3 regions of the Mesorhizobium sp. M0772 genome follow, and region 2 is predicted to be linked to each of the others. Evidence: predicted binding sites of a transcription regulator. Region 2 holds the regulator's gene; each other region holds the start of a gene.
The links. The regulator LexA, encoded in region 2, represses DNA repair genes until DNA is damaged. The targets are predictions, from matches to a motif close to TGTTCNNNNTGTGTTCNG.
Positions count from the first base shown of each region.

Region 1: a site for LexA is predicted at 6,038-6,055, ahead of recA (recombinase RecA). Genes of this name have one in related genera too.
Region 3: a site for LexA is predicted at 5,867-5,884, ahead of NKI06_RS14075 (ImuA family protein). Genes of this name have one in related genera too.

Region 1 is NZ_JAMYPB010000002.1:144,649-155,109, reverse strand. It holds gene sufD (Fe-S cluster assembly protein SufD) at 1-369, shown strand, start outside; gene NKI06_RS02220 (cysteine desulfurase) at 507-1,748, shown strand; gene NKI06_RS02215 (SUF system Fe-S cluster assembly protein) at 1,770-2,156, shown strand; gene sufA (Fe-S cluster assembly scaffold SufA) at 2,262-2,642, shown strand; gene NKI06_RS02205 (GFA family protein) at 2,792-3,289, opposite strand; gene NKI06_RS02200 (TfoX/Sxy family protein) at 3,373-3,696, shown strand; gene NKI06_RS02195 (pseudouridine-5'-phosphate glycosidase) at 3,899-4,816, opposite strand; gene NKI06_RS02190 (carbohydrate kinase family protein) at 4,887-5,831, opposite strand; gene recA (recombinase RecA) at 6,114-7,217, shown strand; gene alaS (alanine--tRNA ligase) at 7,491-10,157, shown strand; gene NKI06_RS02175 (demethoxyubiquinone hydroxylase family protein) at 10,270-10,461, opposite strand, start outside.
Region 2 is NZ_JAMYPB010000019.1:13,386-23,846, reverse strand. It holds gene NKI06_RS15010 (AMP-binding protein) at 57-1,682, shown strand; gene kynA (tryptophan 2,3-dioxygenase) at 1,679-2,515, shown strand; gene kynU (kynureninase) at 2,621-3,868, opposite strand; gene NKI06_RS14995 (GntR family transcriptional regulator) at 4,037-4,801, shown strand; gene lexA (transcriptional repressor LexA) at 5,007-5,789, shown strand; gene NKI06_RS14985 (ComEC/Rec2 family competence protein) at 5,783-8,239, opposite strand; gene arr (NAD(+)--rifampin ADP-ribosyltransferase) at 8,352-8,768, opposite strand; gene gltX (glutamate--tRNA ligase) at 9,229-10,461, shown strand, end outside.
Region 3 is NZ_JAMYPB010000017.1:52,726-63,186, forward strand. It holds gene NKI06_RS14065 (error-prone DNA polymerase) at 118-3,390, opposite strand; gene NKI06_RS14070 (DUF6504 family protein) at 3,387-4,865, opposite strand; gene NKI06_RS14075 (ImuA family protein) at 4,807-5,844, opposite strand; gene NKI06_RS14080 (metallopeptidase family protein) at 6,074-6,496, shown strand; gene NKI06_RS14085 (DUF1737 domain-containing protein) at 6,660-6,866, opposite strand; gene NKI06_RS14090 (HpcH/HpaI aldolase/citrate lyase family protein) at 6,906-7,787, opposite strand; gene NKI06_RS14095 (DUF4153 domain-containing protein) at 8,220-9,746, shown strand; gene NKI06_RS14100 (response regulator transcription factor) at 9,751-10,446, shown strand; gene NKI06_RS14105 (sensor histidine kinase) at 10,434-10,461, shown strand, end outside.

The sequences.
Region 1 (10,461 bases), on a different contig from region 2:
ATCCGCAATGTGGTGACCGGCAAGGCGCGCGGCGTCTTCCAGGGCCGCATCAACGTCCACCAATACGCGCAGAAGACCAACGCCAAGATGGCCTGCAACACGCTGCTTTTGTCGGATGATGGCGAGTTCTCGACCAAGCCGGAGCTGGAAATCTTCGCCGACGACGTCATCTGCGGCCACGGCGCGACCGTTACCGAGATCGACCACAACCATCTGTTCTACCTGATGGCGCGCGGCATCGACGAGAAGAGCGCCCGTGGCCTGCTGGTCAAGGCGTTCGTCGCCGAAGTGATCGAGGAACTGGACGACGAAACCATCGTCGAGGCCCTGGAAACAAGGCTGGACGACTGGTTTGTGGCGCACGGGTAAGCGCCTCTTTCCCTTCTCCCCTTGTGGGGTCCGAAGGACGGGCGAGGCAAGTGACTCGCCCCGGGCGATGGCCGAGCGAAGCTCGGTCGGATGAGGGGTGCGTGACGAAGCGAGGCGGTGCCTCAAGAGAGCTTGTAATGGACCAGAAGATCGAAACCACCCCATACGACGTCGAGGCGATCCGCCGCGACTTCCCGATCCTGTCGCGCGAAGTCTACGGCAAACCGCTGGTCTATCTCGACAATGGCGCCTCGGCGCAGAAGCCGCAGGTGGTGCTGGATACGATCCAGCACGCCTATTCCCAGGAATACGCCAACGTCCATCGCGGCCTGCATTTCCTGTCCAATGCCGCAACCGACGCCTATGAGAAGGCGCGCGAGGCGGTGCGTCGCTTCCTCAACGCGCCAAGCACCGACAACATCGTCTTCACCTCGAACACGACAGCCGCCATCAACACCGTCGCTTACGGCTATGGCATGCCCAATATCGGCGCGGGCGACGAGATCGTGCTGTCGATCATGGAGCACCACTCCAACATCGTGCCGTGGCATTTCATCCGGGAACGGCAGGGCGCCAAGCTGGTCTGGGTGCCGGTCGACGATCTCGGCATCTTCCACATCGAGGAATTCGAAAAGCGCCTGACCGACAAGACCAAGCTCGTCGCCATCACGCATATGTCGAACGCGCTGGGCACGGTAACGCCGATCAAGGAAATCGTGCGCATCGCGCATTCGCGTGGAATTCCCGTACTTGTCGACGGCAGCCAGAGCGCCGTGCACATGCCGATCGACGTGCAGGACCTCGACTGCGATTTCTTCGTCTTCACCGGCCACAAGGTTTACGGGCCGTCCGGCATCGGCGTGCTTTACGGCAAGAAGGATATTCTCTCGGCCATGCGCCCCTTCATGGGCGGAGGCGAAATGATCGAGGAGGTGACTGAAGACATCGTCACCTACAACGAGCCGCCGCACCGCTTCGAGGCCGGCACGCCGCCGATCGTGCAGGCGATCGGGCTCGGTGCAGCATTGGAATATATGGAAAAGGTTGGCCGCGAGCGCATTGCCGCGCATGAGGCCGATCTCAAGACCTATGCGCATGAACGGCTGCGCGCCATCAACTCGCTGCGCATCTTCGGCGACGCGCCGGACAAGGGCGCCATCATTTCCTTCGAATTGCAGGGCATTCATGCCCATGACGTGTCGATGGTGATAGACAGGCAAGGTGTTGCCGTCCGCGCGGGCACCCATTGCGCCCAGCCGCTGTTGAAACGCTTTGGCGTAACCTCCACATGCAGGGCATCGTTCGGCATGTATAATACCAGGGCCGAAGTCGACGCTTTGGCCGATGCGCTGGAAAAAGCGCGCAAGTTCTTCGGGTGACAGGTTCTTTGGATGACGACCATGGATGATGCGAGCCACACCACCGCGCCGGAAGCGGCCGTCAATCCGCTGGTTTCCGCCTCGGCCATTCCCGCCGACGAGCTGGCGCGGCTGACCGACGACATCGTCTCGGCGCTGAAGACGGTCTATGACCCGGAAATACCGGCCGACATCTATGAGCTCGGCCTCATCTACAAGATCGACATCGAGGACAACCGCGCGGTCAAGATCGACATGACGCTGACCGCGCCCGGCTGTCCGGTGGCCGGCGAAATGCCCGGCTGGGTGGAAAACGCCGTCGGCGCCGTCGAAGGCGTCTCCGGCGTCGAGGTCAACATGACCTTCGACCCGCCCTGGTCGCCCGACCGCATGTCGGAAGAGGCGCAGGTGGCGGTGGGCTGGTACTAGGTTGACTGAGGTTGGTGCACTTGCACCAGTGGTAAAACTTCACCATTTTAGGTGAGGAATCATTCGGCAGGCCTTGAACCTGCATGGAATGGAAGAGGAAAAAGAATGGGACGCTTCGCCGTCATCACGATGACCGAAAAGGCCGCCGACCGGGTGCGCGAGATCGTCGCCACGCGCGACAATGCGCATGGCATTCGCCTCGGCATCAAGAAGGGCGGCTGCGCCGGCATGGAATACACGGTCGACCTGGTGACCGAGCCCAATACCAAGGACGACCATATCGAACGCGACGGCGCGCATGTCTATGTCGCGCCCGAGGCTGCCCTTTTCCTGTTCGGCACCGAGATGGATTTCGAGCAGACCACGCTGCGCACCGGCTTCACCTTCCACAACCCGAACCAGAGTTCGGCCTGCGGCTGCGGCGAATCCGTCGAACTGAAGCCCGCCGACCTGAAGGCGCTGGCTGAGGCGCGCGCTTCGGCCTGATCTTCCTTCTCCCCGTTCACGGGGAGGTGAGGAATGGTCCGCGCAGCGGGCGAAAAGCCAATTGCTTGGCTTTTCGAATGACGAACGGCCCGAAGGGCCGGATGAGGGGCAGCGCTGACCATCGGAAGTCGCGCTCCGCGCCTCCCTGCTTACTTCACCCACATCTTCGTCCGCTTGTGCCAGTCGGCGATCGATTCCTCGGGATAGACGTCGAAGACCTTGTCCTTTTTGCCGATCACCGGCTCGACCCAGCTCGCCTTGTATTTCAACATCAGATGCACCTTCTCCGGCGGTTTCGGCAACTCGCTGTCGATTGCCGAGGCGAAGGGGTGGACCAGGTCCGGCCATGTCGGATCGTAGAGCCAGAGCGCCGAACCGCACTTCTTGCAGAAATTGCGCTCGCCCGTCGAAATCTCGCACTTTGGATGCTCGTCGTCCGCGATCTCGGCCTGGTAGACGCCGAGATTGCGCTTGCCCTTGATTTTCAGCGTCTTGTAATCGGCGCCGAGATTGATGGCGAAGCCGCCGCCGCCCTGCTGCTTGCGGCAGATCGAGCAGTAGCACAGCATGAACGGCACCGGCGTGTTGCTCTCCACCTCGAAATGGACGGCATCGCAGCGGCAGGATCCCTTGAGCAGCAGCGGCATGACAGAACTCCGACGGATGGCTCTCAACTTGCCAGCATGGTTTTTGGTTGCAGCCATGGCAAGCCCGGTGACATGATTGCGGCATGGACAATGAACGCATCGAAGAACTGTTCGAAGGCCTCGGCCCGGTCAGTATCCGAAAACTGTTCGGCGGCAAGGGTATCTATTTCGACGGCGTCATCGTCGCCATCGTGCTGCGCGGCGAATTGCTGCTCAAGGCTGACGAGCAAAGCGCGCCCGACTTCGAAGCAGCCGGCTGCAAGCAATGGACCTATACCGGCACCCGCCACGGCAAGCTGGTCGCGATGCCGTACTGGAGCATTCCCGACGACGCGTTTGATGATCCTGACGAGATGAGGGTGTGGGCGCGCCGGGCGTATGAGGCGGGACGAAGGGCGGGGAAGTGAACCGGGACCGCCGCGTTTCTTCCCACCCCCCTCTGTCCTGCCGGACATCTCCCCCGCAAGGGGGAGATCAGTTGTCACATTGGCCTTCGCCAATCACCAACGTTGAAAATGGGAGCCTGCGGCTAAGCTGTTAATCTCCCTCCTTGCGGGGGAGATGGCCGGCAGGCCAGAGGGGGGTGCTGTCCCGCCGACGTAGGCGATCCTACAGCGCCGTCGCAATCCTCGCCGCCAACCGCGCATTGTTCTCGACCAGCGCGATGTTGGTCTTCAAGCTCCGGCCGCCGGTCAGTTCGAGGATTTTGCCCAACAGGAACGGCGTCACCGCCTTTCCGGTCACATTCTGCACTTCCGCCGCCTTCTGCGCGGCCTCGATATAGCCGGCCATCTCGTCGGCCGGGATTTCATCGTCCTGCGGCACCGGGTTGGCGATCAGCATGCCGCCGACCAGGCCAAGTGCCGCCCTGGTCTTGTAGAAATGCGCGATCTCTTCCGGTCTGTGCAGGGTCAGCGGCGCGCGGAACGGCGAATGCCGCGACCAGAAGGCCGGCATCGTCTCGCAGCCATGGCCAATCACCGGCACGCCGCGCGTCTCCAGCACTTCCAGCGTCTTTTCGATGTCGAGGATCGCCTTGGCGCCGGCCGAGACGACGATGACCGGCGTGCGCGCCAACTCGTCGAGATCGGCCGAGATGTCGAAGCTCTTTTCCGCGCCCTTGTGGACGCCGCCAATGCCGCCGGTGGCGAACACCTTTATCCCGACCATGTCAGCGGCGATCATGGTGGCGGCGACCGTGGTGCCGCCGGTGCGGCCTTGCGCCACCGCAAAGCCGAGGTCGGCGCGCGACAGCTTCATGGCATCGCCGGTCATGGCCAGCGACTCGCGCTCGCCGTCGGACAGTCCGATCTTGATGCGGCCGGCGACCACGGCGATCGTCGCCGGCACCGCGCCATTGTCCAGGATGATCTTTTCGACATTGGCGGCCATGGCGCCATTGTCGGGGTAAGGCATGCCATGGGTGATGATGGTGCTTTCCAGCGCCACGACGGGGCGGCCAGCGGCGAGCGCCTCGGCCACGGGCGCGTGGAGGTCGATGAAGGGGCGGGCGCTTTGCGGTGTCATGATGGTCTCCGATCCGGAGATCCGCGCGTCCGCTTGGACGTCGCGCTCCGGCAATGGCAATTGGCCGCCCTCATGCCATTTCCTGCGCGTCGGGCACAAGAGCCAGTGCCTCAGTGAAGGTCGCAATCGTGAAGGCCGGAACCGCGTCGGCGCTTTCAATGGCCAGCGTGGCGGCGGCAACGCCCTCGCGCAATGCCTGGCGCAGGGGCAGGCCGCGCAGCAGGGCAGCGATGGTGGCGCCGGCCAGCGCGTCGCCGGCGCCGGTGACGTCGGCGACTTTTCTCGGCGCCGGCGGCAGGATAGAGAAGGCGCCGGCTTCGTCGAATCCCAGCACCGGGCCGTCGCCCGCCGTCACCACGCCACTGGTGAGGCCGCTGCAGCGCAGTCCGTCGACGGTCTCGCGCTCGGTGGCATTGGCATCGACGCCGGCCAGCACCATGGCCTCGCGCCGGTTCATGAAGACCTGCGCGAGTTCCTTCAGCACCGGTATCAGCCGCACCACCTTGGCCGGCGAAATGGCAATGGCGAACACCGGCTTGCCGGCGGCGAGCCCCACCAGCCGCTCCAGCGCCGTTGATGGCAGATTGGCGTCGCAGAGCACCGCATCGGCCTCGGCGACCACCTCGCGCACCTTGGAGCGGCGGATCTGCTTGGGGAACGCCAAATCGTAGAGCGCCATATCGGCAAAGCCGGTGATCAGCTCGCCGTCGCGATCGATCAGCGCCGTGTAGCTCGGCGTCGTGCGGTCGAGGAAAACCGCCGACAGGTCGGCAATGCCGGAGTCGGCGATGGCGCGCGCAACCGTCTCGGCCGAGGCATCGCCGCCGCGCACCGACAAAAGCGAGGCCGAGACGCCGCGCCGCACCAGGCTGCGCAGCGCGTTGAATACGCCGCCGCCGACATCCTCGCGCATCGTGCCGGGGTTGGACGCCGCGGGCACGTACGTACCCGACACCTGGCCGCGGCGATCGATATGGGCGCCGCCCACCGCCAGTATCTTTGCTGATTTCACCATGCCGGCGATATGACCTTTGTTATTCGAGCCGCACAAGCGCTAGGCTGTGCGACCGAGCTTCGCAGGCGAGCCGGCGATTCGGCCGATCGAAACAGCCGGAGCATCTGGCCCAATGCGGAACGCGTCCGAAAACCAAACCACGAGACAAAAAAAGAACAAATCCGGATAATGATTGTTTTTCAGTTATTTGATCCCTCTTGCCAAACGAGAACAAAAGTAGTACAAAATGGGCAGGGATTACGGATTGTCCGGCCTTCATTGACGACCAAGGGGTGATGTATCATGGCTCAGAATTCTTTGCGGCTTGTAGAGGACAAAGCGGTGGACAAATCAAAGGCTCTGGACGCGGCGCTGTCGCAAATCGAGCGCGCCTTCGGCAAGGGCTCGATCATGCGGCTTGGCGCCAATGAGCAGGTCGTCGAGATCGAAACCGTGCCGACCGGATCGCTGGGCCTCGACATCGCGCTTGGCGTCGGCGGCCTGCCGCGCGGCCGCATTGTCGAGATCTACGGGCCGGAAAGCTCGGGCAAGACGACGCTGGCGCTGCATACGGTGGCGGAAGCCCAGAAGAAAGGCGGCATCTGCGCCTTTGTCGATGCCGAGCATGCGCTCGACCCGGTCTATGCCCGCAAGCTCGGCGTCGACCTCGAAAACCTGCTGATCTCGCAGCCCGACACCGGCGAGCAGGCACTTGAAATCTGCGACACGCTGGTGCGTTCCGGCGCCATCGATGTGCTGGTCGTCGATTCGGTGGCGGCACTGACGCCGCGCGCTGAAATCGAGGGCGAGATGGGCGATTCGCTGCCCGGTCTCCAGGCTCGTCTGATGAGCCAGGCGCTGCGCAAGCTGACCGCCTCGATCTCGCGCTCCAACACCATGGTCATCTTCATCAACCAGATCCGCATGAAGATCGGCGTCATGTTCGGTTCGCCGGAAACCACGACCGGCGGCAACGCGCTGAAATTCTACGCTTCGGTGCGCCTCGACATCCGCCGCATCGGCTCGGTCAAGGACCGCGACGAGGTCGTCGGCAACCAGACCCGCGTCAAGGTGGTCAAGAACAAGCTGGCGCCGCCCTTCAAGGTGGTCGAGTTCGACATCATGTATGGCGAGGGCGTCTCCAAGACCGGCGAACTGGTCGATCTCGGCGTCAAGGCCGGCGTGGTCGAGAAGTCCGGCGCCTGGTTCTCCTACAATTCGCAGCGTCTCGGCCAAGGTCGCGAAAACGCCAAACTGTTCCTGCGCGACAATCCCGACACGGCGCGTGAGATCGAACTTGCGCTGCGGCAGAATGCCGGGCTGATCGCCGAGAAATTTCTTGAAAATGGCGGCCCCGAGCGCGGCGAAAGCGACGACGGCTTCGAGGAAGAATCCGGCGCCATGTAGGGCACGGCCAGAGTTCGGCCATAAAAATCGAGTCTATTATCCGATGCTTAAGTAACCGAGTTCTTTAGTATTGCGTTTCAAACCGCCGGCCTTCGCGCCGGCGGTTTTCGTTTTTGGGCAGCGTGAAGCCGGCTTGGCAGTTGCCGGGATGGCCCAATTCCGTGTTTCTGGACAGGGTGGGGCGTGCCCGCTAAAAGGCCAAGTCAATCTTCTAAAAAGCAGAGACCAGTGTCCGCCGGCCGTGCCGGCGGTTTTCGCGAAAAGGCAGCAGTCATGAGTGGCGTGAACGAGATCCGGTCGACATTCCTCGACTATTTCCGCAAGGAGGGCCACGAGGTCGTGGCCTCGAGCCCGCTGGTGCCGCGCAACGACCCGACGCTGATGTTCACCAATGCCGGCATGGTGCAGTTCAAGAACGTCTTCACCGGCCTGGAGAAGCGGTCCTATTCGCGCGCCACCACCGCGCAGAAAAGCGTGCGCGCCGGCGGCAAGCACAACGACCTCGACAATGTCGGCTACACCGCGCGCCATCTGACCTTCTTCGAAATGCTCGGCAATTTCTCCTTCGGCGACTATTTCAAGGAGCGCGCCATCGAACTGGCCTGGAACCTGATCACCAAGGAGTTCGGGCTGAACAAGGACAAGCTGCTGGTCACCGTCTATCACACCGATGACGAGGCGGCCGGCTTCTGGAAGAAGATCGCCGGTTTCTCCGATGACCGCATCATCCGCATCCCGACCTCCGACAATTTCTGGGCTATGGGCGACACCGGACCGTGCGGGCCGTGCTCGGAAATCTTCATCGACCGTGGCGAGCACATCTGGGGCGGCCCTCCCGGCAGCCCGGAGGAGGACGGCGACCGCTTCCTTGAATTCTGGAACCTGGTGTTCATGCAATATGAGCAGGTCACCAAGGATGAGCGCATCGACCTGCCGCGGCCGTCGATCGACACCGGCATGGGCCTGGAGCGCATGGCCTCCATCCTGCAAGGGGTGGAGAGCGTCTTCGAGACCGACCTGTTCCGTCATCTGATCGATGCGGCCTCGTCAGCGCTCGGGCAGGGCCCGGACAAGGAGACGGTCGCCTCCTTCCGCGTCATTGCCGATCATCTGCGCTCGTCCTCCTTCCTGGTTGCCGACGGCGTGCTGCCGTCGAACGAAGGCCGCGGCTATGTGCTGCGCCGCATCATGCGCCGCGCCATGCGCCATGCGCAGTTGCTCGGCGCCAAGGAGCCGTTGATGTGGAAGCTGGTGCCGGCGCTAGTGCGTGAGATGGGCCAGGCCTATCCCGAACTGCTGCGCGGCGAACAGCTGATTACCGAGACGCTGAAGCTCGAGGAGACACGCTTCCGCAAGACGCTGGTGCGCGGCCTCGGCCTGCTCTCGGAGGCGACGGATACGCTGCACGCCGGCGATATGCTGGATGGCGAGACGGCGTTCAAGCTCTATGACACGTACGGCTTCCCGCTCGATCTGACGCAGGACGCACTGCGCCAGCGCAACATCTCGGTCGACCTTGCCGGCTTCACCCATGCGATGGAGCAGCAGAAGGCCGAAGCGCGCAAGCATTGGGCTGGCTCCGGCGACGCGGCCACCGAGACCATCTGGTTTTCTGTACGCGAGAAGGCCGGCGCCACCGAATTCCTCGGCTACGAGACCGAACAGGCGGAAGGCCTCATCCAGGCCCTGGTCAAGGACGGCAAGACAGTCGATAGCGCCGGCAAGGGCGACGCGGTGGCGGTGGTCGTCAACCAGACGCCGTTCTATGGCGAGTCGGGCGGCCAGATGGGCGACACCGGCATCATCTCCGGCGAAGGTTTCTCGATCGAGGTTTCCGACACGCAGAAAAAGGCCGACGGCCTGTTCGTGCATCTGGGCAAGGTGACGAACGGCACGGTCAAGCCAGGTGCAGCCGTCGAGCTGAAGGTTGACCATGCGCGCCGCACCCGGCTGCGTGCCAACCATTCGGCAACGCATCTGATCCATGAGGCGCTGCGCGAGGTGCTGGGCACCCATGTCGCGCAGAAAGGTTCGCTGGTCGCGCCCGAGCGCCTGCGCTTCGACATCTCGCACAACAAGCCGATCTCGGCCGAAGATCTCGAAGAGGTCGAGCGCATGGCCAACGAAATCGTCGTCCAGAACAGCCCGGTGACGACGCGCCTGATGTCGGTCGATGACGCCATTGCCGAGGGCGCCATGGCGCTGTTCGGCGAGAAATATGGTGACGAGGTGCGTGTCGTTTCGATGGGCACCGGCGTGCATGGCGCCAAGGCCAACCGGCCCTATTCGGTCGAGCTCTGCGGTGGCACCCATGTCCGGGCGACCGGCGATATTGGTCTGGTCCGTGTCGTCTCCGACAGCGCGGTCGCCGCCGGCGTGCGCCGCATCGAGGCGCTGACCGGCGAAGCCGCACGAAAATATCTCGACGAGCAGGACAGGCGCCTGAAGGCGACGGCGGCTGTGCTGAAGATTTCGCCGGCCGACGTGCCGGCGCGTGTCGAGGCGCTGCTCGAGGAACGCAAGAAGCTCGAGAAGGAACTGAGCGAAGCCCGCAAGAAACTCGCGCTGGGCGGTGGTGCCGCGGCCGATGCTCCGGCCACCACCGAAACCGTCGCCGGTATCGGCTTCCTCGGCAAAGCGGTTTCCGGCGTGTCGCCGAAGGATTTGAAGCCGCTGGCCGATGCCGGCAAGACTTCGCTCGGCTCAGGCGTCGTCGTCTTCGTCGGTGCGGGCGAAGACAACAAGGCAAGCGTCGTGGTCGCAGTGACGGACGATCTCGTCGGCCGCTTCAGCGCTGTCGATCTTGTGCGCGTTGCCTCGGCCGCATTGGGCGGGCAGGGCGGTGGCGGACGGCCCGACATGGCGCAAGCCGGCGGCCCGGACGCCTCGAAGGCCAATGATGCGATCGCCGCGGTGAGGGCGGCGCTGGAGGCAGCCTGAAAGCCACCCTATGTCGTATCTGGTTTGTGTGCGGCTTTCCGGCCTTCGCCGCCGTGCTTGCCATTCTGTGGCTGATAGTGGCAAGCCGGCAATCAGCTCTTAGACGGTCCGTCTAGCTAGTTCTTTTCGCCGCCTTCAGGGCGCGCGTCATTCTGCTGGAATCGCCCCAGGTGGACAGCCAGATCAGCACGTCCGTGGCGATCGAAATCAGCGACCGTAAAAAGTTCAGCGCCGGGCCGGGCGATTTCAGCTGCTCTTCGGCGTGATGGAGATGGGCGAGCTCTTCCTCGCGGATCGCCAGGAT
Region 2 (10,461 bases):
GTGCGATCCTGCGCCTTGTTCAGCCATGGGCGCGAGGCAGACAGGGGCAGCCGAAAATGCTTGGGCCATCAGCGCATATCGACACATTCACGCGTGACAACCTGCCGCCGCCGGAGCAATGGCCGGAGTTTTTGCTCGACGGCTTCGACTATCCCGACCACATAAATGCCGGCGTCGAATTGACCGACAGGCTGGTCGAAAAAGGCTTCGGCGACCACACCGCGCTGATCGGCAATGGCCGCCGCCGCACCTACAAGGAACTGTCCGACTGGACCAACAGGCTCGCCCATGCGTTGGTCGAGAATTACGGTGTCAAGCCGGGCAACCGGGTGCTGATCCGCTCGTCCAACAATCCGGCCATGGTCGCCTGCTGGCTGGCCGCCACCAAGGTGGGCGCGGTGGTCGTCAACACCATGCCGATGTTGCGTGCCGGCGAACTCGCCAAGATCGTCGACAAGGCGGAAATCACGGTCGCACTTTGCGATACGAGGCTGATGGACGAGATGACCGCCTGCGCCAAGGGCAGTGCGTATCTCAAGCAGGTCATTGGCTTCGACGGCACGGCCAACCATGACGCGGAACTCGACCGCGCCGCCCTCGACAAGCCGGTCACCTTCACTGCCGTCAACACCGGCCGCGACGATGTCGCCCTGCTCGGCTTCACCTCCGGCACCACCGGCGTGCCGAAGGCGACGATGCATTTCCACCGCGACCTGCTGATCATCGCCGACGCCTATGCCCGCGAAATCCTGGAGGTGACGCCCGACGACATCTTCGTCGGTTCCCCGCCCCTTGCCTTTACCTTCGGTCTTGGCGGGCTCGCCATCTTCCCGCTGCGTTTCGGCGCCGCGGCGACGCTGCTGGAACAGGCGACGCCGCCCAACATGATCCACATCATCGAGACTTACAAAGCGACCATTTCCTTCACCGCGCCGACAGCCTATCGCGCCATGCTCAAGGCGATGGATGAAGGCGCTGACCTGTCCTCGCTGCGCGTCGCGGTTTCGGCGGGCGAGACGCTGCCGGCGCCTGTCTTCGAGGAATGGACGCGGAAGACCGGCAAGCCGATCCTCGATGGGATCGGCGCCACCGAGATGCTGCATATCTTCATCTCCAACCGCTTCGACGACATGAAGCCGGCCTCCACCGGCAAACCCGTCGGCGGCTATCAGGCACGCATCGTCGATGACGAGATGCGGGAGTTGCCGCGCGGCTCTACTGGCCGGCTGGCGGTGCGCGGCCCGACCGGCTGCCGCTACATGGCCGATGCCAGGCAAAAGGACTATGTCCGCGACGGCTGGAATCTCACCGGCGATACGTTCACGCAGGACGAGGATGGCTTCTTCCACTTCGCCGCGCGTTCCGACGACATGATCGTCAGCGCCGGCTACAACATCGCCGGCCCCGAGGTCGAAGCGGCGCTGCTCTCGCATCCCGACGTCGCCGAATGCGCGGTGACCGGCGCCGAGGACGGTGAACGCGGCCAGATCGTCGAGGCGCATATCGTGCTTGTGCAAGGTGTTTCGCCGGACGCATTGACCGTCAAACGCCTGCAGGACCACGTCAAGGCAACGATCGCGCCCTACAAATATCCGCGTTCGGTGAAGTTCATCGACGCCTTGCCCAAAACCCAGACCGGCAAGATCCAGCGCTTCCGGTTGCGCGCGGAGAAGATCAATTGATTAAGCCGCACGATCCGGCGTCCGATGGCGCGCAGATGTCGTTCAAGGAGCGGATGTCCTACAGCGACTATCTGCAGCTGGACAAGGTGCTCGATGCGCAGGCGCCGCTGTCTTCTGCCCATGACGAGATGCTGTTCATCATCCAGCATCAGACATCCGAATTGTGGATGAAACTGGCCCTCCACGAGATCCGCGCCGCGATCAGCTCGATCCGCGCCGACCGCCTCGAACCGAGCTTCAAGATGCTGTCGCGTGTCGCGCGCATCTTCGAGCAGCTCAACAATGCCTGGGACGTGCTGCGCACGATGACGCCCAGCGAATACACCGAGTTTCGCGACGCGCTCGGCCAATCCTCGGGCTTCCAGTCCTGGCAGTACCGCGCCATCGAGTTCATGGCCGGCAACCGCAACCTAGCCATGCTCGGGCCGCACAAGCACCGGCGCGATCTTACGGACAGGCTGGAAGCGATCCTGGCCACGCCGTCGCTGTACGACGAGGCGCTTCTGCTTTTGGCGCGCAATGGCTTCGACATCGGCGCCGATGCCGGGCGCACGGACTGGCGCGAGACGCGCGGTGAGAACGAAGACGTGCTGGCTGCCTGGCAAACCGTCTACCGCGACCCGCAGCGCTACTGGATGCTCTACGAACTGGCCGAGAAGCTGGTCGACTTCGAGGATTACTTCCGCCGCTGGCGCTTCAACCACGTCACAACGGTCGAGCGCATCATCGGCTTGAAGCGCGGCACCGGCGGCACCTCAGGCGCCTCCTATCTGAAGAAGATGCTGGAGGTCGTGCTGTTTCCGGAGCTCTGGACGGTCCGCACCCGGCTCTAGAGCATTTCACCGTTTAACGGAAACGGCGAAATGCTCTAGCTCTTTGATTGACGCAATTTCGGACGGAAAACCGCTTCACACTTTTCCTGAAATTGCTCTGGTTTCTCACGTAACCGCGGTCTTCACCGCGAAGCGGGCGTCCTGCCAGGCGCCGGTGCGCAGAATATCCTCCAGGACTTCGACCGCTTGCCAGACATCGCCATATCCGACATAGAGCGGCGTGAAGCCGAAACGGATGGTCGACGGCGCCCGGAAATCGCCGATCACGCCGCGCTCGATCAGCGCGCGCATCACCTGATAGCCATGCGGATGGAGGAACGACACCTGGCTGCCGCGCTGGCTGCCGTCGCGAGGACTTTCCAGTTCAAGCCGGTAGGCGCCGCATCTGGCTTCGACGAGCTGGATAAACAGGTCGGTCAGCGCGATGCTTTTTCTGCGCACCGCCGCCATATCGACGTCGTTCCAGATATCGAGCGCGCCCTTGAGCGCCCGCATCGACAGCACCGGCTGCGTTCCGCACAGGAAGCGGCGAATGCCGCTGCCGACGGCAAAGCCCTGCTCGAAGGCAAAGGGCCGCGCATGGCCCCACCAGCCGCTGAGCGGCTGGTGGGCATCGTCATGGTGGCGCTCGGCCGCGTAGATGAAGGCTGGCGAGCCCGGGCCGCCATTGAGGTATTTGTAGGTGCAGCCGACGGCGAAATCGGCATTGGCACGGTCAAGTTCGACCGGCAAGGCGCCGGCCGTGTGGCAGAGATCCCAGATGATCAGCGCGCCGGCGTCATGTGCCTTGCGCGTCAGCGCCGCCATGTCGCGCAACTGGCCGGATTTGTAGTTGACGTGGTTGACCAGGATGACGGCAACGCTGTCGTCGATCAGCTCCTCGACTGCGGCCGCGTCGACGCCCTCCAGCCGCAGCCGCGTTCCCGGCCGGGTCGAGGCGACGCCTTCGGCCATGTAGAGGTCGGTCGGGAAACTGTCGCCCTCGGCAACGATGACCGACCGATCCGGCCGCATGCCGAGCGCTGCGTGCAGCAGCTTGTAGATGTTGATCGAGGTTGTGTCGCAGACCACCGTCTGCCCATCAGCCGCGCCGATCAGTCGCCCGAGCTGATCTCCGAGTTCCACCGGCATGTTGAACCAGCCGGCGGTGTTCCAGGCGCGAATGAGGTCGTGCGCCCATTCCTGCGTGGCGGCCTGCTGCAGTTCGCTGAAGACGACCGCTGACGCGGCGCCCAGGGAATTGCCGTCGAGATAAATCACGCCTTGCGGCAAGACAAAGCGTTCACGCATGGAGCGCAGCGGATCGGCGGCATCCATTGCTTCGATTGTAGCGAGATCGGGTGTCGTGCTCATGATCCGGCGCCCCTCCATGGACAAACGCGCGCGGCGGAGCCTGCCGCCCAAACATGCCGGCGATCTTGAGTGGTCGCCCTTGAACTGTCAAACATTATATATAATTCACCCATTGAAAGGCTTTGATATATAATGATCCGCCCGAGCGTTTATGTCTGATGGATCACGATGCTGGATGACGAGCAGACCTCGAAGACGGAAGTGGCCTATCGCCTGCTCAGGCGCGATATTCTTGCGACCCGGCTGGCGCCTGCCGCGCCGTTGAAGCTGAGCACGCTGCGCAACACCTACGGCATCGGCTGGACGCCGTTGCGCGAGGCGCTGTCGCGGCTGGAGGCGGAACGGCTTGTGACCGCCATCAGCAACCGCGGGTTTGCGGTCGCTCCCGTCTCTCGGGCGGAGCTCGAGGATTTGGCGCGTGCGCGGCTGGTGGTCGAACTGCCCCTGCTGGTGGAATCGATCGAGAAGGGCGACCGTGAGTGGGAAGACGCGGTCGTTGCCGCCCACTATCGTCTCTCACGGTGCGGGTCTGTTCTCGACGATCCATCGGATGATGCGGTCGACGCGTGGTACGAAAAACACGATGCCTTCCATGCGGCGCTGCTCAGTGCCGCGACATCCAGCTGGCTGCTGCGCTTCAATGCAACGATTTCCGACCAATTGCATCGCCATCACCGCTTTCTGGGTCTGGCCCCGACGCTGCGCGCCGCCGCCGGCCGCACGGACGGACACCGGAAGGCCGTGGCGGCCCTGCGCGACGCCGTGGCGATCGAACACCATACCGCCCTGATGGAAGCGGCCCTCGATCGCGACGTCGACCGTGCGAAAACTCTGATGACCGCTCACATCGGCTACACGCTGCGGGTCTATGCCCAGAGAGAACCCCGCGCGGATGCTGCGCAGCCCCGTCCGAAAAGGAAGCGGCGATCGTAGCCGACGACGCAGGGCACTTGGTCTTCGTTTCACCCCGTTGCTGGCAACTGGGCGCAGGCGGCGCTCGCAGCGCCGAACGTTACGCTGAACAAAACGTCAACACATTCATTAAACTTTAAAAGGTTGCGGAACACAACTGGAACAGATAGTGTTTGTTCTGGGTTTGTTTTTTCTGATTCTGGTTTCAGAACCCTTGGGGGCCGCGATGCTGACGCGCAAACAACATGAGCTTCTGATGTTCATCCATGAACGCCTGAAGGAGAGCGGAATCCCGCCGTCCTTCGACGAGATGAAGGAAGCGCTCGACCTCGCCTCCAAGTCCGGCATCCACCGCCTGATCACGGCGCTTGAGGAGCGCGGTTTCATTCGCCGGCTGCCGAACCGGGCGCGCGCGCTGGAAGTGCTGCGGCTGCCCGACTCGATCGCACCAGGCCTCAATGCGGCGAGGAAGTTTTCGCCGAGCGTCATTCAGGGCAGTCTTGGTCAAACCGGCCAAGGGCAAGGCGGCCAAGGACAAGGCGCGTTGGGCCAAGGCGGTCTCGGCCGCCAGATCAAGCCGGGCTCGCCGTCGCGTTCGATGTCGGCCGGCAATGACGATGCCGTTTCCGCGATTTCAATCCCGGTTATGGGACGCATCGCCGCCGGCGTGCCGATCGACGCCATCCAGCATCAGACCCATTCGATCTCGGTGCCGCCCGATATGATCATGGGCGGCGAACACTACGCGCTCGAGGTCAAGGGCGATTCGATGATCGAGGCCGGCATTTTCGATGGCGACACGGTCATCATCCGCAATGCCGACACAGCCAGCCCCGGCGAGATCGTGGTGGCGTTGGTCGACGATGAGGAAGCGACCCTGAAACGCTTCCGCCGCAAGGGCGCCTCGATCGCCCTGGAAGCCGCCAACCCGGCCTACGAGACCCGCATTTTTGGACCGGACAGGGTGAAGGTGCAGGGCAAGCTTGTCGGATTGATCCGGCGCTACTGAGCCGGCTTGGGTTTGTACTTTTCACGCTGGTTGTAAGGCGGCAGGCCGCGCGCTTCGCGGGAGAAGCGGCGTTGCTCGTGCCAGGGGCGATACGGCTTGTCGACGGCGAAGCGGATGGTTGGCGCTGCAGCTGCCGATTGCGGATCGAAGAAGACGGCGGCGCTGCCGTCGCGGGCCAGCTGTTTCTTCGTCACGACCAGCACCAGCGGGTCGCGGCACGGATTGTAGGCGGTGGCGTCATCGATGACGATCAGGCTCGCGAAGGCACAGGCCGGCCGCGCCGTCTTGCGGTCTTTCGCAAGCGCTACAATGGCTCCGGAAGGGTGCCGGGCGATACAGAGATCGCCGGTGCAATAGAAGGGCGAGCCGGGCGGCAGATCGAGCGGATCGAGATCGAACCGCGTATCTGTTGACTCGAAAATCTCAGGTGGGATAATGGTTTCGGCCCGCAGCGCCCGTTTCCAATTGTCCGTGGTGAATTCGTTGGAGCGTTCGCGGTTGAGGGCGAGTTCGCCGCCACCGATCGGCATGGCCACCAGATGCGCATCCTCGGATATGAGCACGTCGGGCGTAAGCACCTGCGGCACCGTCAACAGGCCGGCCAGCGCGAAAGGCACGGCCGCCAACCTGAGCCAGGTGGTGGCCATGGTGGCGATGACGAGGGCGACCGTCACCAGCAGCACCGAGCGGATGGAGATCAGCCCGACGGCGTCGACCGGCGAGCGCTCGGAAATCCAGGCCGATATAGCGATCATCGCCATCAGACCCTTGCCCATCACATAGAGGAACGGCCCGTCGGCGCCGAACGGCATCGCCAGTGCGCTGAGCACGGCAAAAGGCATGACGATCAACGAAACAATCGGCATCACGGCCAGATTGGCGATCAGGCTGAGCGGCGACACACGCTGAAAATGCCAGATGGCGAACAGCAAGGTTGCACTGCCGGCAATGATCGAGGTCATGGCGAGGCCGCCCATGGCCAGCGCGAATTTTCGCGACAGGAAGCCGACGAAGGAGCGCTTTGCCGGCGGCGTTCTCACCTTGTCGGCGCGGTAATCGGCCCAGCCGGCATAGGCGCCGACAAGGGCGGCGGTGGCGGCAAACGACATCTGGAAGCTGGGACCGACCACCTCGTGCGGCGACACCAGGATGACGGCAATGGCGGAGATCGCCAGATTGCGCATGGTGAGTGCGGCGCGATCAAACAGCACGGCGACAAGCATGACCGCCAGCATGATGAAGCTGCGCTCGGCGGCAACCACGACGCCTGAAATGACGAGATAGGCGGCGATGGAGACGAGTGCTGCCACTGCTGCATATTTCTTGACTGGGCGGCGCGAAGAGAAATCGGGAAACAGCGCAAAGGCGCCACGCAGCAACGCCATGATGGTGCCGGCAACCAGCGCCATGTGCAGGCCGGAGATGGAGATGATGTGGTAGATGCCGGTGCGCCGCATCGCTTCGTTGACCTCGTCCGGGATGCCGGCGCGCACCCCGACAATCAACGCCGCGGCAATCTCGCCTTCGGCGCCGCCGATTTTGCCCCTGATATGGTCGGCAATGTTTTCGCGCGCGTTCTCGATTGCCGAGGAGAGCCGCGCGGTCAGCGGCGGCGGTCCCTGCGTAGCAATGGTTTTCGGATTGCCGAGAAAGAAGCCGCTGCCGCCGATACCGGTGAAATAGCTGTCGAAGGAGAAATCGTAGCTCTCCGGCCGCACCGGACCGGTCGGCGGCAACAGCCTGGCATAGCCGGTGATCAGGGAGCCGGCGGTCATATCGGCGGGAACGGTCCGCGCCGAGAGCCTGACCCGCTCCGGGGCGTAGCGCAGCTCGGGGTAAGCGGTCGAAACCACATCGAGCGTCAGCCTGATGCGGCCGCTTTCCATCTGTTCGAGACTGACGACGCGGCCGGTCAGCCGTGTCTGGATCTCGGAGCCGAGCATCTGCGTTCCGGCGCGCCAGGTCTCGACTTTGGCGGCGACGACGCCGAGCGCGCACAGCATCGCGGCCATGCAGAACAGATGCGTCCTCGGCCGAGGTCGCGTGGCGACAGCGCAACATGTCGCCAGCACCACAATGGCGATTGGCTGCGCAAAGCCGGGCTCGCCGGCCAGCGAGAAATAAATGATGACGCCGGCCGCCAGGAAAACCGGCACCAGCAGGAAGGCGACGCCCCGGTCGAGCTCCGTGTTGGCGGCCACGGCAAGGCTGCGGCGGAGCGCGGGCCATGACGGACGGCGAAGCCGTCTGCGCAGACGGGCGATAGATCCGGGCGCTGTGACTTGCGCCGGCAACGCGTGACCGGGCAGCGCAGGCGCGACGCCGGGATGCGGCTCAGGCAGCGCGAGGGGCAGCGGCTCGGCATAGGGACTATCGGCAAACAGCGAGCGTTCGCTGACGCTTGCCTCGGCGCCTTCGCCTTCCTTCGTGCCCCGGCCACGTCCAGCCATCGGGTCTGCCCCTTGCGCCCCAGACCTCCTATGCTACATGAACGCGCAAAGCGCGAAAGTCCGTGCGGTCGCGTCCACCGCGCCGGAATTGACCATCACTCGCCAAGGACGCTCAATCCTCAATCATATCCCGGCCCTCCGCCCTCAGGCGAGCAAGCCCATCGTGCATTGCCTTCAATTGTTCGGGTGTATGACCCTGCCATTCAGCGAGCTCCCCCAGGATGAGCAACGGATCACGGGAGCGGTAGGATTTCGTCGGATTACCGGGAAATTTTTTGTCGGTCAGGTTAGGGTCATCCATAAAAAACCCCGTCGGCTTTACGATGTAAATCCTTTGACGACCGTCACCCGTTGCAAGCTCTGCTCCCCAGATGGCGGCTTCCAGTGTCTGGGTGAAATAGATCCATGACAGTGGTTTACCTCTGAAATTGGAAGGGTGGCCGACGCTCAGCAGATCCCCGGGTTTCAAATCCGCCCGGGTACCATGGTAGAACGGATCACCCTCGGTATGGTCGGCGTTTTCGGTCATCGGTAGTCCTTCTTTCAATCATGCCTCCTTCGTGGCGAGACCGGCCTGCACACAGTTGCGGTGTTCACGATAATGATTGCAGAAAGGTCAATATGCGTGACCAAGCCAACGCTGTCACGGCGGCGTTGTAGTCGGGCAGTGCCGCATCCGTGAAGAAATGTCCGCTCGTCAGAGGGGCTACCACCGTCGCAGCGATGTTCCAGGCACTGTGACGGACGCTGCAGCCGAATGAAACCCAGACATGACGCTGCTGCCAAACGAGGTTGCGCGGAGGGTGCGAACAGATTTTGTGCTACAAGGCTCCAGCGCCAGTTGACGCAACCGATAATTGCCGACGTGCCCCGGCCACGTCCAGCCATCGGGTCTGCCCCTTGCGCCCCAGACCCCCTATGCTACATGAACGCGCAAAGCGCGAAAGTCCGCGCGATCACGCTCCGCTTTCCAAGGTTCCGAGAGTTCCATGTCCGACACGGTCGTCACCCGTTTTGCCCCCTCGCCCACCGGCTATCTGCATATCGGCGGCGCGCGCACGGCGCTGTTCAACTGGCTGTACGCCAAGCACACCGGCGGCACGATGGTGCTGCGCATCGAGGACACCGACCGCGAACGCTTCAACGAGGCGGCGACACAGGCCATTCTGGATGGGCTGACCTGGCTCGGCCTTTCCTGGGACGGTGAGGCCATATCGCAGTTCGAGCGCGCGCCGCGCCACCGTGAGGTGGCCGAGGAGCTGGTGCGCCTGGGCAAGGCCTATTACAGCTACGAGACGCCTGCCGAGCTCGAGGCGATGCGCGAGGCCGCACGCGCCAAGGGTCTGCCGCCGCGCTACAACGGCCAGTGGCGCGATCGTGCCCCCTCGGAGGCGCCTCCCGGCGTCAAGGGCGCCATCCGCATCAAGGCGCCGACCGAGGGCGAAACCGTGGTGCACGACCGTGTGCAGGGCGAGGTGCGCTTCCCCAACAAGGACCTCGACGATTTCATCATTCTGCGCTCGGACGGCAATCCGACCTACATGCATGCCGTCGTCGTCGACGACCATGACATGGGCGTCACCCACATCATCCGTGGCGACGACCATCTGACCAACGCCGCGCGCCAGACGGTGATCTACAACGCCATGCGCTGGGACGTCCCGTCGATGTCGCATATCCCGCTGATCCACGGCGCCGACGGCGCCAAGCTGTCGAAGCGGCACGGCGCACTCGGTGTCGCGGCTTATCGCGCCATGGGCTATCTGCCCGAGGCACTGCTCAACTATCTGGCAAGGCTCGGCTGGAGCCATGGCGACGACGAGATCATGTCGATCAAGGACATGATTTCGTGGTTCGACATCGGCGATGTCAACAAGGGTGCGGCGCGCTTCGACTTCGCCAAGCTCGAGTCGATCAACGGCGCGCATATGCGCAAGATGGCCGATGCCGAGCTGTTCGACATTTTCGTCGCCACTCTGCCATACCTGGAAAGCGGACCGGCTATCGCCGCCCGTCTCGACGACGCCAGGAAGGCGCAGCTGCTGGCTGCCTTGCCGGGCCTGAAAGAGCGCGCCAAGACGCTGGTGGAACTGGCCGATGGCGCGGCCTTTCTGTTCGTCGAGCGGCCGCTGCCGATCGACGAGAAGGCGGCAGCACTGCTCAGTGCCGACGCGCGCGCGATCCTGCGCGGCGCACATGCCGCTTTGCAGACTGTTTCGGGC
Region 3 (10,461 bases), on a different contig from region 2:
GAAAAATTGGCTGGATGGCGAAGCCGCCGATCTCCCCCAAGTGTGGGGAGATGCCCGGCAGGGCAGAGCAGGGCGCGAAGGATCATCGTCGCTTCGCATTCGACGAATAAGCTGCGCCTACTGAAAATTCCGCCCCTTGGGCATGACCCTTTCAGCTTTGTCCGAGAGGGTGGCAATGTCGGGCCGGGCAGCCGGCGTCATCTCTTCCAGCAGCACCGTCAGCCACGGTGTCAAATCCTCGATCTTTTCGGCGACGATGTGGATGACGTCGGATTCCGACTGCAGCTTGCCGGTGACCTTGACGAAGCGCGCGCCCATGACGATGGGCCGGAAACGGGTAAAGGTCCGCTCCCAGAAAATGACGTTGGCGACGGCCTTGTCGTCTTCCAGCGTCAGGAAGATCGCATTGCCCTTGCCGGGCCGCTGCCGCACCAGCACCAGGCCGGCGACCGAGACCCGCCTGCCGTCGCGCACCGAGCCGAGATTGGCATTGGGAATGACGCCGGCGCGGTCGAGCCGCTCGCGCAGGAAGGCGACCGGATGCGCCTTCAGCGACAGGCCGAGCGCGCGGTAGTCGTGGATGACGTGCTCGCCGAGCGGCATTGTCGGCAGTTTTGTCTCGGGCTCGAGTTCGCGCAGCCGGATCGCCGGCTGGTCGAACAGCGGCAGCCGTTCGGCGGCGCTCTTGCCATCCAGCGCGCGCACCGCCCACAAGGCTTCACGACGGTCGAGGCCGAGCGAGCGGAAGGCGTCAGCCTGCGCCAGTCTTTCGATTTCGCCGACATCGAGGCCCGAGCGCAGCCAGACATCCCTGACGCTTGTATAGCCGGCGCCGCGCCGCGCCGTGAAAGCTTCCATACGCTTCTCGGCCAAGCCCTTGATCTGACGGAAGCCAAGCCGGACGGCGTACCTTGTCTTGATGACACCGCGCATTTCGGCATGGCGCCCCAGGATGCGGCCCGGATCGAATTGGGCTTTCTCCAGGGTGCAGTCCCAGTCGGAAAAATTGACGTCGACGTCGCGGATATCGACGCCATGGTCGCGCGCGTCGCGCACCAGCTGGGCCGGCTGGTAAAACCCCATCGGCTGCGAATTCAGGATCGCGGCGCAGAACACGTCGGGATAAAAGGTCTTGAACCAGCAGGAGGCATAGACGAGCAAAGCGAAGGAGGCGGCGTGGCTTTCGGGAAAGCCGTATTCGCCGAAGCCTTCGATCTGCTTGAAGCAGCGCTCGGCGAAGTCCTTGGTGTATCCCTTGCCGACCATGCCGTCGATCATGCGCTGGCGGTAATTGCCGATGGTGCCGGTGCGCTTGAAGGTGGCCATGGCACGGCGTAGTTCGTCCGCCTCGCCCGGCCTGAAGCCGCCGGCGACGATGGCGATCTTCATCGCCTGTTCCTGGAACAACGGCACGCCCAGCGTCTTGCCCAGGATTTCTTCCAGTTCCGGCTTGGGGTACTCAGGCATTTCCTTTTTCTGCCGGCGGCGCAGATAGGGATGCACCATATCACCCTGGATCGGACCGGGCCGCACGATCGCCACCTCGATGACCAGGTCGTAGAATTCGCGCGGGCGTAGACGCGGCAGCATCGACATCTGCGCGCGCGATTCGATCTGGAAGACGCCGAGCGTGTCGGCGCGGCAGATCATGTCGTACACGTCGTTCTCTTCCGGCGGCAGGGTGGCCAGCACATAGGGTCGGCCGTAATCATCCCGGGCCTTCGGATAATGGTCGGTGAGCAAGGTGAAGGCGCGCTTCAGGCAGGTCAGCATGCCAAGCGCTAGAATATCCACCTTCAGGATCTTCACCGCGTCGAGATCGTCCTTATCCCACTCGACCATCTTGCGCGCCTCCATCGCCGTCTTGACGATGGGGACGATCTCGTCGAGCCGGTCGCGGGTAATGACGAAGCCGCCGACATGCTGCGACAGATGCCGGGGAAAGCCCATGATCTCGTTGGCGTGGGCGATCACGTGACGGGTCGAGGTCTCGTTGCGGTCAAGGCCGCCGGCATGCGCCTCCTTCTCGCCGAGCTCCGAGGTCGACCAGCCCCAGATCGAACTGGAGAGCGCAATGCGGACATCGTCCGACAGGCCCATGGCCTTGGCCACCTCGCGCAGCGCCGAGCGGCCGCGATAGCTGATGACGGCGGCCGCCAGCGCGGTGCGCTTGGCGCTGTATTTGGAGTAGATGTACTGGATCACCTCCTCACGCCGCTCATGCTCGAAGTCGACGTCGATGTCGGGCGGCTCGTTGCGTTCCTCGGAAATGAAGCGCTCGAACAACGTGTCGATGCGCTCGGGGCCGACCTCGGTGATGCCGATGCAGTAGCAGACGATCGAGTTGGCGGCCGAGCCTCTGCCCTGGCACAGAATGCCCTCATTGCGGGCGAACTGGACGATGTCGTAAACGGTCAGGAAATAGCGCGCATAATTCAGACGCTCGATCAGAGCGAGCTCCTCACTGATGCGCTGCAAGACGGAAGCGGGGACGCCCGCCGGATAGCGCGTGGCGGCCCCCTCCCTGGCCAGACGCTCTAGCTCGGCCTGCGGCCCAAGCCCTGATTGCGTCGGCTCGTCGGGATAATTGTACTGGAGGTCGCTGAGCGAGAAGGTCAGTTCGCCGGCAAAGCGCAGCGTCTCGGCCAGCGCCCGTGGATGGGGGCGGAAGAGACGGGCCATTTCCAGCGGCGGCTTCAGATGGCGCTCGGCGTTGGCCGTCAGCTCCACCCCGACCTCGGCGACCGGCAAATTGAGGCGGATGGCGGTGAGCACATCTTGCAGCGAGCGGCGCTCGGCGCTGTGATAAAGCACGTCGTTGGTCGCCATCAGCGGCACGCCGACGATGTCCGCCATGCCCGCCGCCTGCTCGATGCGGAAACGGTCATTGCCGCGATAATCCGGCGCCATGCCTAGCCGCAAATTAGCGCCGAAACGGTCTTTCAGTTGACGGACCAATGCCAGGGGATCGTCGGCATTCGCCGAGAGATCCGGCAGCACCGCCAGCGACAGCAGGTCGCCCCATTCGAGCAGGTCGCTGCGCTGGAGAAGGGTCGCGCCCTTCTCGTTTTCATCGCGCAAATTGGCTTGCGTCAGCATGCGGCAGAGATGGCCCCAGCCCTTGCGGTTCTGCGGATAGGCGAGAATGTCCGGCGTGCCGTCGCCGAACACCAGGCGGCAACCGGGGTGATAGGCGAGCTTCTCGACCTTGGCCTGCTGCCAGGCGCGCACGACGCCGGCCACCGTGTTGCGGTCTGCCAGTCCGATCGAGGAAAAGCCGAGGAATTTGGCCGCCACCACCAGCTCCTCCGGCTTGGAGGCGCCGCGCAGGAAGGAGAAGTTCGACTGGATGCCGAATTCCGCATAGGGGATGACGGTCAGCGCGTTCATGCGAAGACCCCATGCATGAACCAGCGCGGCGGCACCTGCGGGTTGCCATAGAGGCCTTGCCGGTAGAGCCAGTAGCGGCGGCCGTCGGCATCCTCGATCCGGAAATAGTCACGCGTCGATGTGAGCGGATCGCTTGACGTTTCACGCCACCATTCCGGCGCGATGCGTTCCGGCCCCTCGGCGCGCGCGACCCGGTAGAGCGCGCGGCGCCAGCGGAAATTCATCGGCGGACCCTCAGGCATTTCGGTGGCCGGCACCTCGATCGGCTCGGGCGAACGGAACAGCCGGATCGGCCGTTCCGGCGGGAAGATGGTTGCGCGCGGCGCGTCTTTCGAGCCCGGCTTCCTGAGCGGTGTTTTGCGTTGTGGCGCTTCCGAGAACGGGATGGTGGCGATGGCGCGCTCCGGCAGATGGCTCTCGAGGGCGACCGGTTTCAGCACCGCACTGTCGCCGAGCCTGGCGCGGATGCGGTCGGCAAAGAGTGCCATGTCGGCGCCGTCATCCTCGGCCTCGCCGGTCAAATCGGCCTGCTGCATGTCGAAGCCGGCGGCCGCCAGCACCGAAAGCCGAACCAGGTCGAAGCCGTAGCCGGCATCGATGTCCTGTTCGAGCGCGGCCAGCCGCTCATGGAACAGGCGCTGGATCAGCTTCGGTTCGCGCAGCGGACGCGAGGTGCCGACAGCGATGCGGCTGACGGCGCCGTCGACGCGAAACAACAGCAGCGCCAGCATCCTTGCGCCCTCGCCGCGGCGTTCGAGATCGGCCTTCAGCGTCACCGCCAGCAAGAGCACCAGCCGTTCGATCTCGGCGGTCAGCACGACCGGCTCGGCCAGGTGGCGTTCGACCGAAAGCGAGGCCACCGGCAGGCGCGGCGATACCGCCTCGTCGAGGCGGCCGAGCGCCTGGTCAAGACGCAACAGCAAGGTCGCGCCGAAACGGCGGGCGAGCGGCGCTCGCGGCGCTGCCATGACCGCGCCGGCGGTGCGCAGACCGACGCTTTCCAGGCTGGCGCGGATATCGGCCTCGATGCGCAGTGCGGCCAGCGGCAAGGGGGCGAGCAGCGCTTCCTCCTCGCCGGAGACAACGATGCGGTCGCCGCAAAAGCGCGCTGCCGCCCAGGCTGCACCCGGCGTCGCGGCCAACCCGGCGCGGACATCGAAACCCTGCTGGAAAAACCGCGCAAGGATGTCGTCCAGCATGGCGCGCTCGCCGCCGAACAGGTGGGTACAGCCGGTGACGTCGAGATAAAGCCCGTCGACGCCGTCAAGCGCCACCAGCGGCGTATAGCGGTCGCACCAGTCGGCGAGGCCTTCGAGCAGCCGGCGGTCGGCCTCCGGATCGGCCTCGACAATGTCGATCGAGGGATGCATGGCACGGGCGTCGGCAATGCCCATGCCAGGCTTCAGATGCAGCGCCTCAGCCCGCTCGTCGAGGGCCGATATGCGCTGGGCGTTGCGGTCGCGATGGCTGATCACGAGCGGGAAATGATCCGAAGGCCGGGAACGCCACGACCGTCCCAGGCGCTGGCGCAGGATCCGTTCGGCCGCCAGATGCGGGAACCACAGCGACAGAATTCTCTGGCCGTTTTTCGCGGGGCTTTCTTTCTTCGAATGCGTGTTCATCGGGGTTCCACTCCAGTGTGAATTGTCCAGGCAGAGCGGTGCGGCTCTTGCCGATGCTGACGGTGAAGGCAGGGTGGCCGATCGACCCGGCAAGCGGCCCGGCGATCGTCCGGCGCGATGTCGCTGGTGCAACCGACACGATGAGGCGCACCGGGGCGGCGGTCGGCTCGGCTTCGCCGGCCTGGCGCAGCAGGAATACCGGCCGGCCGGCGTTTTGGGCGCGCGCGTGCAGCCGGCGCGTCGCGGTGAGGTCGAGCCGCTGCGGGCTGCCACGGATTTCGAGGATGATTGCGGCGAGCGCCGTCATCTTGGCGGCCTCCTCGGCTACCCACAGCGCATCGGTGAGTTTCGGCGCCTCGGAAAACAGCAACTGCTCCGGTGCGATACCGAACATGCCCTGCAATCCCCTGGCATAGGGAAAGCCGGCCTCGCGAAAAATCTCCGACGTGCCGATCCACAGCACGGGCAAGGGCTGGCCCTTGAGGATCAGGCTGACAAGCGACAGCACAAAGCCTGCGACGGCCCCGGCATTGCGGGTCTCAAGGCCATGGATTTCGCTCAAGGCAGCTTTCGGAAGGCCGCCGCTGAGGGCCGCATCGAGGCGTTCGATGCCGGTGGCCAGGAAAGCATCCGGCAAAGCTGCGGCAAGCCCGCGCCGGATGATGGTAACATCGGAATCGGGTTCAGGCGCGGCGTGGAGACAGCCCTCAGCACGCGCACGAGGTCGCTCGCCGGCCGGCACGGCCAGGCGCTCGGGCAGCGTTCCCTCGATCTTCGCGATCTGGCGGCGCAGGGCAAAAACAGTCTCCCGCGCCACGGCTGATGTCGCCATGACGGTCAATTTCTCTCATAATTGTTCCTGTTATGTTCCTATAGATTCCAGAGGGTGCCGAAAGAGTCAAGCGGAGTCAGAAGGAATTTATTCCTTGATCAAAGGTGGCGAGGCCAACCTTGGACTTTGGTCGCAGTCATTCGGCGCAAAGAAACAGTCATCGGCCAGGTACCCGTCCATTTGCCGAGTCCGGAGGGAAAGCCTATATGCCGGGATCAAAGGACAAAGCATGGCCCGCATCTACAAGACCCGCACCTGGCACGATGAACTCTCGCCCTCGATCGAGGAGATGGAGTTTCTGGCGCTGGAGGCGTACGCGCATCTGCCCGACGATTTCCGCAAGCTGACCGGCGAGATCGTCATCATGATCGCCGAATTCCCGACCGACGAGATCATGGACGATCTGTCGCTGGAGACGCCGTTCGACCTGCTCGGCCTGTTCGAGGGCCGCGGCATCGCCGAGCGCTGGAACCCGCAGACCGGCGAAGGCCCGAACCGCATCACCCTCTACCGCCGCGCCATCCTCGACTACTGGGCCGAGAACGAAGAGACGCTGGGCGACATCGTCACCCACGTGCTGATCCACGAGATCGGCCACCATTTCGGCCTGTCGGATGATGATATGGAGAAAATCGAAGAGGCGGCGGAGTGAGGCTGCGCCGATATTCAGGTGAAGCCGGCCTGCGAACGGCAGCTTCCTGCGCTTCCGGTGCTCGCGTACTTTAAGTACGCTCCGCTCCGGTTCTCGGAAACCACTGTTCTCGGCTCGGCGTGACCTGAATCTCGACACAGCCTGCGTCCGTGCCTGGCAAAGCCTACCAGTCGCTCAGCTTGGTATCCGGCCCGTATTCCTGGCCGTCGATATCCTTCACCACCGCCTGGCCGCAGCGCATCGATTTGGTCTTCTTGTCGTAGGCGTAGGTCGGCGAGCCGTACAGGTGCCAGCCCTTGTTCAGCGCCGCGGTCACCTTGTGGCAGAAGGTTGAATCGTCGGGGGCGGACAAAAAGCGGTAAAGTCTCATGGGTCAGATCCTGTCGTGAGTTCGTCTTTTCGGGGCGGATCATGCGCCGATGGCGGCGGCCTTCGCCAGCAATTTCTCGGCCTGCGCCAGATGCAGCCGCTCGACCATCCTGCCGTTCAGAGCAATCACGCCCTTGCCGGCATTTTCTGGCAAGGCGAAGGCATCCTTCACCGCGCGCGCCTCGGCGAGAGCTTCGGGCGCGGGCGCAAAGGCGCGGTTGGTGGTTTCGATCTGGGCGGGGTGGATCAGCGTCTTGCCATCGAACCCCATGGCAGCGGCTTCCGTGCATTCGCGCGCAAACGCGTCGAGGTCGCGAAAATCGTTGGAGACGCCGTCGAGCATGTCGATGCTGCCGGCCCGCGCCGCCAGCACCATCTGCATCAGCCAGGGCACAAGATAGCGGCGGTCGGGCGTCGCCAGAATGCCGGTTTCCTTGACCAGATCGTTCGTTCCGGCAACGAAACAAACTAGGCGCGAGGCCGGGTCGCGGCCGAGTTCGGCAATGGCGCCGATGTTGAGAATGGCCTTGGGCGTCTCGATCATCGCCCAGAGCTTGACGCTGTCGGGGGCAAAATTATCGTCGAGCACGTCGCCGACTTCGAGGATGTCACGAGGCGTGGCGACCTTGGACAACAGGATGCCGTCGGGAACGAATTTCGCCGCGGCCAGCAGGTCATCGTTGCCCCATTCGCTGGACAGCGCGTTGACGCGCACGATCATTTCGCAGCGGCGTTTCGGTCGGCTGGCGAAAATGCCGGCCAATCTGTCCCGCGCGGCGATCTTGTCTGAGGGCGCGACGGCGTCTTCGAGGTCGATGATCACGGCATCGCAGGCAAGCGTTGCGATCTTGGCCAGCGCCTTGTCGTTGGAGGCGGGGACGTAAAGCACTGAGCGGCGCGGGCGGTAAGGTTCGCTTGTCATGGCCGATCTATGCCGCGTGGGGGCGGGTGAGGCAAGAGTGCGGGCGACCGGTTCCTGATATCGAGCCAACCGCGAAAGCTTGCGCTGCCCCTTGCCTGCCCGCGGAGGGAGAGGAAAGGAGCCTGGCTGGGACAGCGCCAACGTCCGGAAAGATGGCGGGCAGCGCCTCGGCTGGAAGCGCAGGTCCTGCACGAGAACTGCACATCTCTGCGGAAAACCTCCTCCGCTGCGCCCTGCCGTATCCATGCGCAGCCACCACAACAGCGGCATGCAACAGCGAAACCGTTGGTCCTTGCCCTATCGCCTGCGCAGCGAAAGCTGGTGGTTGGTGGATCCGCCCCGGACGGAGGCCCGCCCTTACCTGGAAGCGAGCCTGCTCCCTTTTATCCGCCCACCGGCCGAGCGGACCCAGCCCATCAGGAAAATCCGCGCATGACATCGTTTGCAAGCTTTTCCAGCCGCTTCGGCATCGCCGTCCTGCTCGTGGCGCTGGCGGATTTTTTCTTTTACGGCCAGCCCGCCGGGATCACGGTGCTGCTGTTTGCCATCCTGATCGTCGGCGCGGTGGTCGCTGTGCATCCTGCCGCGCTGAATTCCACCCGACCCTGGCTCAAGCCGGCCGCTTTGTTCGTCGCGCTGCTGCCGCTAGCCGAGAACGTCAGCCCGCTGTCGGTGGCGATAGCTGTCGTGGCGCTGGTGGTGTTTGCGCTGTCCCTGTCCGGGCGGCTACGGCACGGCATCGCCCGCATTGCCGGCCAGGTCGCGCTGTTCCTGGTGGCGGCGCCGCTGCGCCTTATCCGTGACTTTTTCCAATGGCGCCGCACGGTGCGCCGGCTTGGCGGCCGCCGCATCCGCCTGGCGTCCATCATCGTCTGGGTGATGCCGGTGACGCTGGGCGCGGTGTTCCTGTTCTCGTTCGGCGCCGCAAATCCGGTCATCGAATACTGGCTGTCGCTGATCGACCTGATGAAGCTGCTCGATCTCATCCAGCTGGCGCGGATCGTCTTCTGGCTGTTCGTGCTCGCCGGCGTCTGGGCTTTCCTGCGGCCTCGCCTGCCGCGCTTGCTGCGCCGCCTTCCACCTTTGGCGCCGCCTGCAGCCGTGGCCGCACCGGCTGCGACCAAACCCGCCACTACGATCGAGGACGTCGTCTTCGGCAAGGCCGCGATCCTGCGCGCGCTGATCGTCTTCAACGGCCTGTTTGCGCTGCAGACCGGGCTCGACGCCGCCTATCTCTGGGGCGGGGTCGCCCTTCCCGACGGCTTGAGCTATGCCGCCTATGCGCATCGCGGCGCCTATCCGCTGATCGCCACCGCGCTGCTGGCCGCCGGCTTCGTGCTGGCGGCGCTGCGGCCGGGCAGCGAAACGTCAAGCGATCCGCTGATCCGCCGGCTGGTCTATGCCTGGGTGGCGCAGAACATCGTGCTGGTCATCTCCTCCATCCTGCGGCTCGACCTCTATATCGGGGTCTATGCGCTGACCTACTGGCGCATCGCGGCTTTCGTCTGGATGGGGTTGGTGGCATCAGGGCTTGCGCTGATCATTGCCCGCATCGCGCTCGGAAGATCCAACGAATGGCTGTTGTCCGCCAATCTTGCGACGCTATCGGCGACGCTTTATGCCTGCTGCTTCATCAACTTCGCCGCAACGATCGCCAATTTCAATGTCGACCATTCCCTTGAAATGACCGGCGACGGCACGCCTATCGATACCGAATATCTGCGCTCGCTTGGCGCTGCCGCCATGCCGGCGCTGGACCGCCTCTACATGCACCAATTCGGAAACCAAACCACCTATCTGGCCGATCAAATGATGATCGACGACACTATCGCCGAGCAGAGGCAGTGGCGCGCCTGGAGCTTTCGCGGCTGGAGGCTCGTGCAGGTTCTCGACAAGAGAGGTCCGCTCGTGCTTCCTCCACCTACCCAGCCCTTGCAACGTTCAGTGCCGGACCGTTAGATCCATGCCGCATCAGATCCTGGTCGCCGACGACGATCCGCACATTCGCGAGATCATCTGCTTTGCGCTGGAGAAGGCCGGCATGAAGACGCAAGCCGTGTCCGACGGCGCCGCGGCCCTGCAGGCGATCGAGCGCCGCGTGCCCGATCTCGTCGTGCTCGACATCGGCATGCCGGAGATGGACGGGCTGGAAGTCTGCCGGCGGCTGAGGCAACGCTCCGACGTGCCGGTTCTGTTCCTGTCCGCGCGCGACGAAGAAATCGATCGCATCCTCGGGCTCGAAATGGGCGGCGACGACTATGTGACGAAACCGTTCAGCCCGCGCGAGCTGGTGGCGCGCGTCAACGTTATCCTGCGCCGCGCCCGCCCGGTGGCCCCGGACCCCGCCGGTGACAAGAACTTTGCGCATGGCAAGCTCAGCCTGGTGCCGGCCAGCCACGGCGCCAGTTTCGACGGCAAGGCGCTGGCGCTGACGGCGATCGAGTTCTCGATCCTCAGGGGATTTCTGGCGCGGCCGGCGCATGTGCTGGGCCGCGACCTGGTGGTCGCCAGCGCCTATGCCGCCAACATCCACGTCGCCGACCGTACCGTCGATAGCCACATCCGCAACATCCGCGCCAAGCTGGCGGCGGCGGGCTGTCTCGACGCCATCGAAACCGTGCATGGCGTCGGTTTCCGGCTCGGCCGATGCGGCGCCTGAGCGACGCCAAATGGA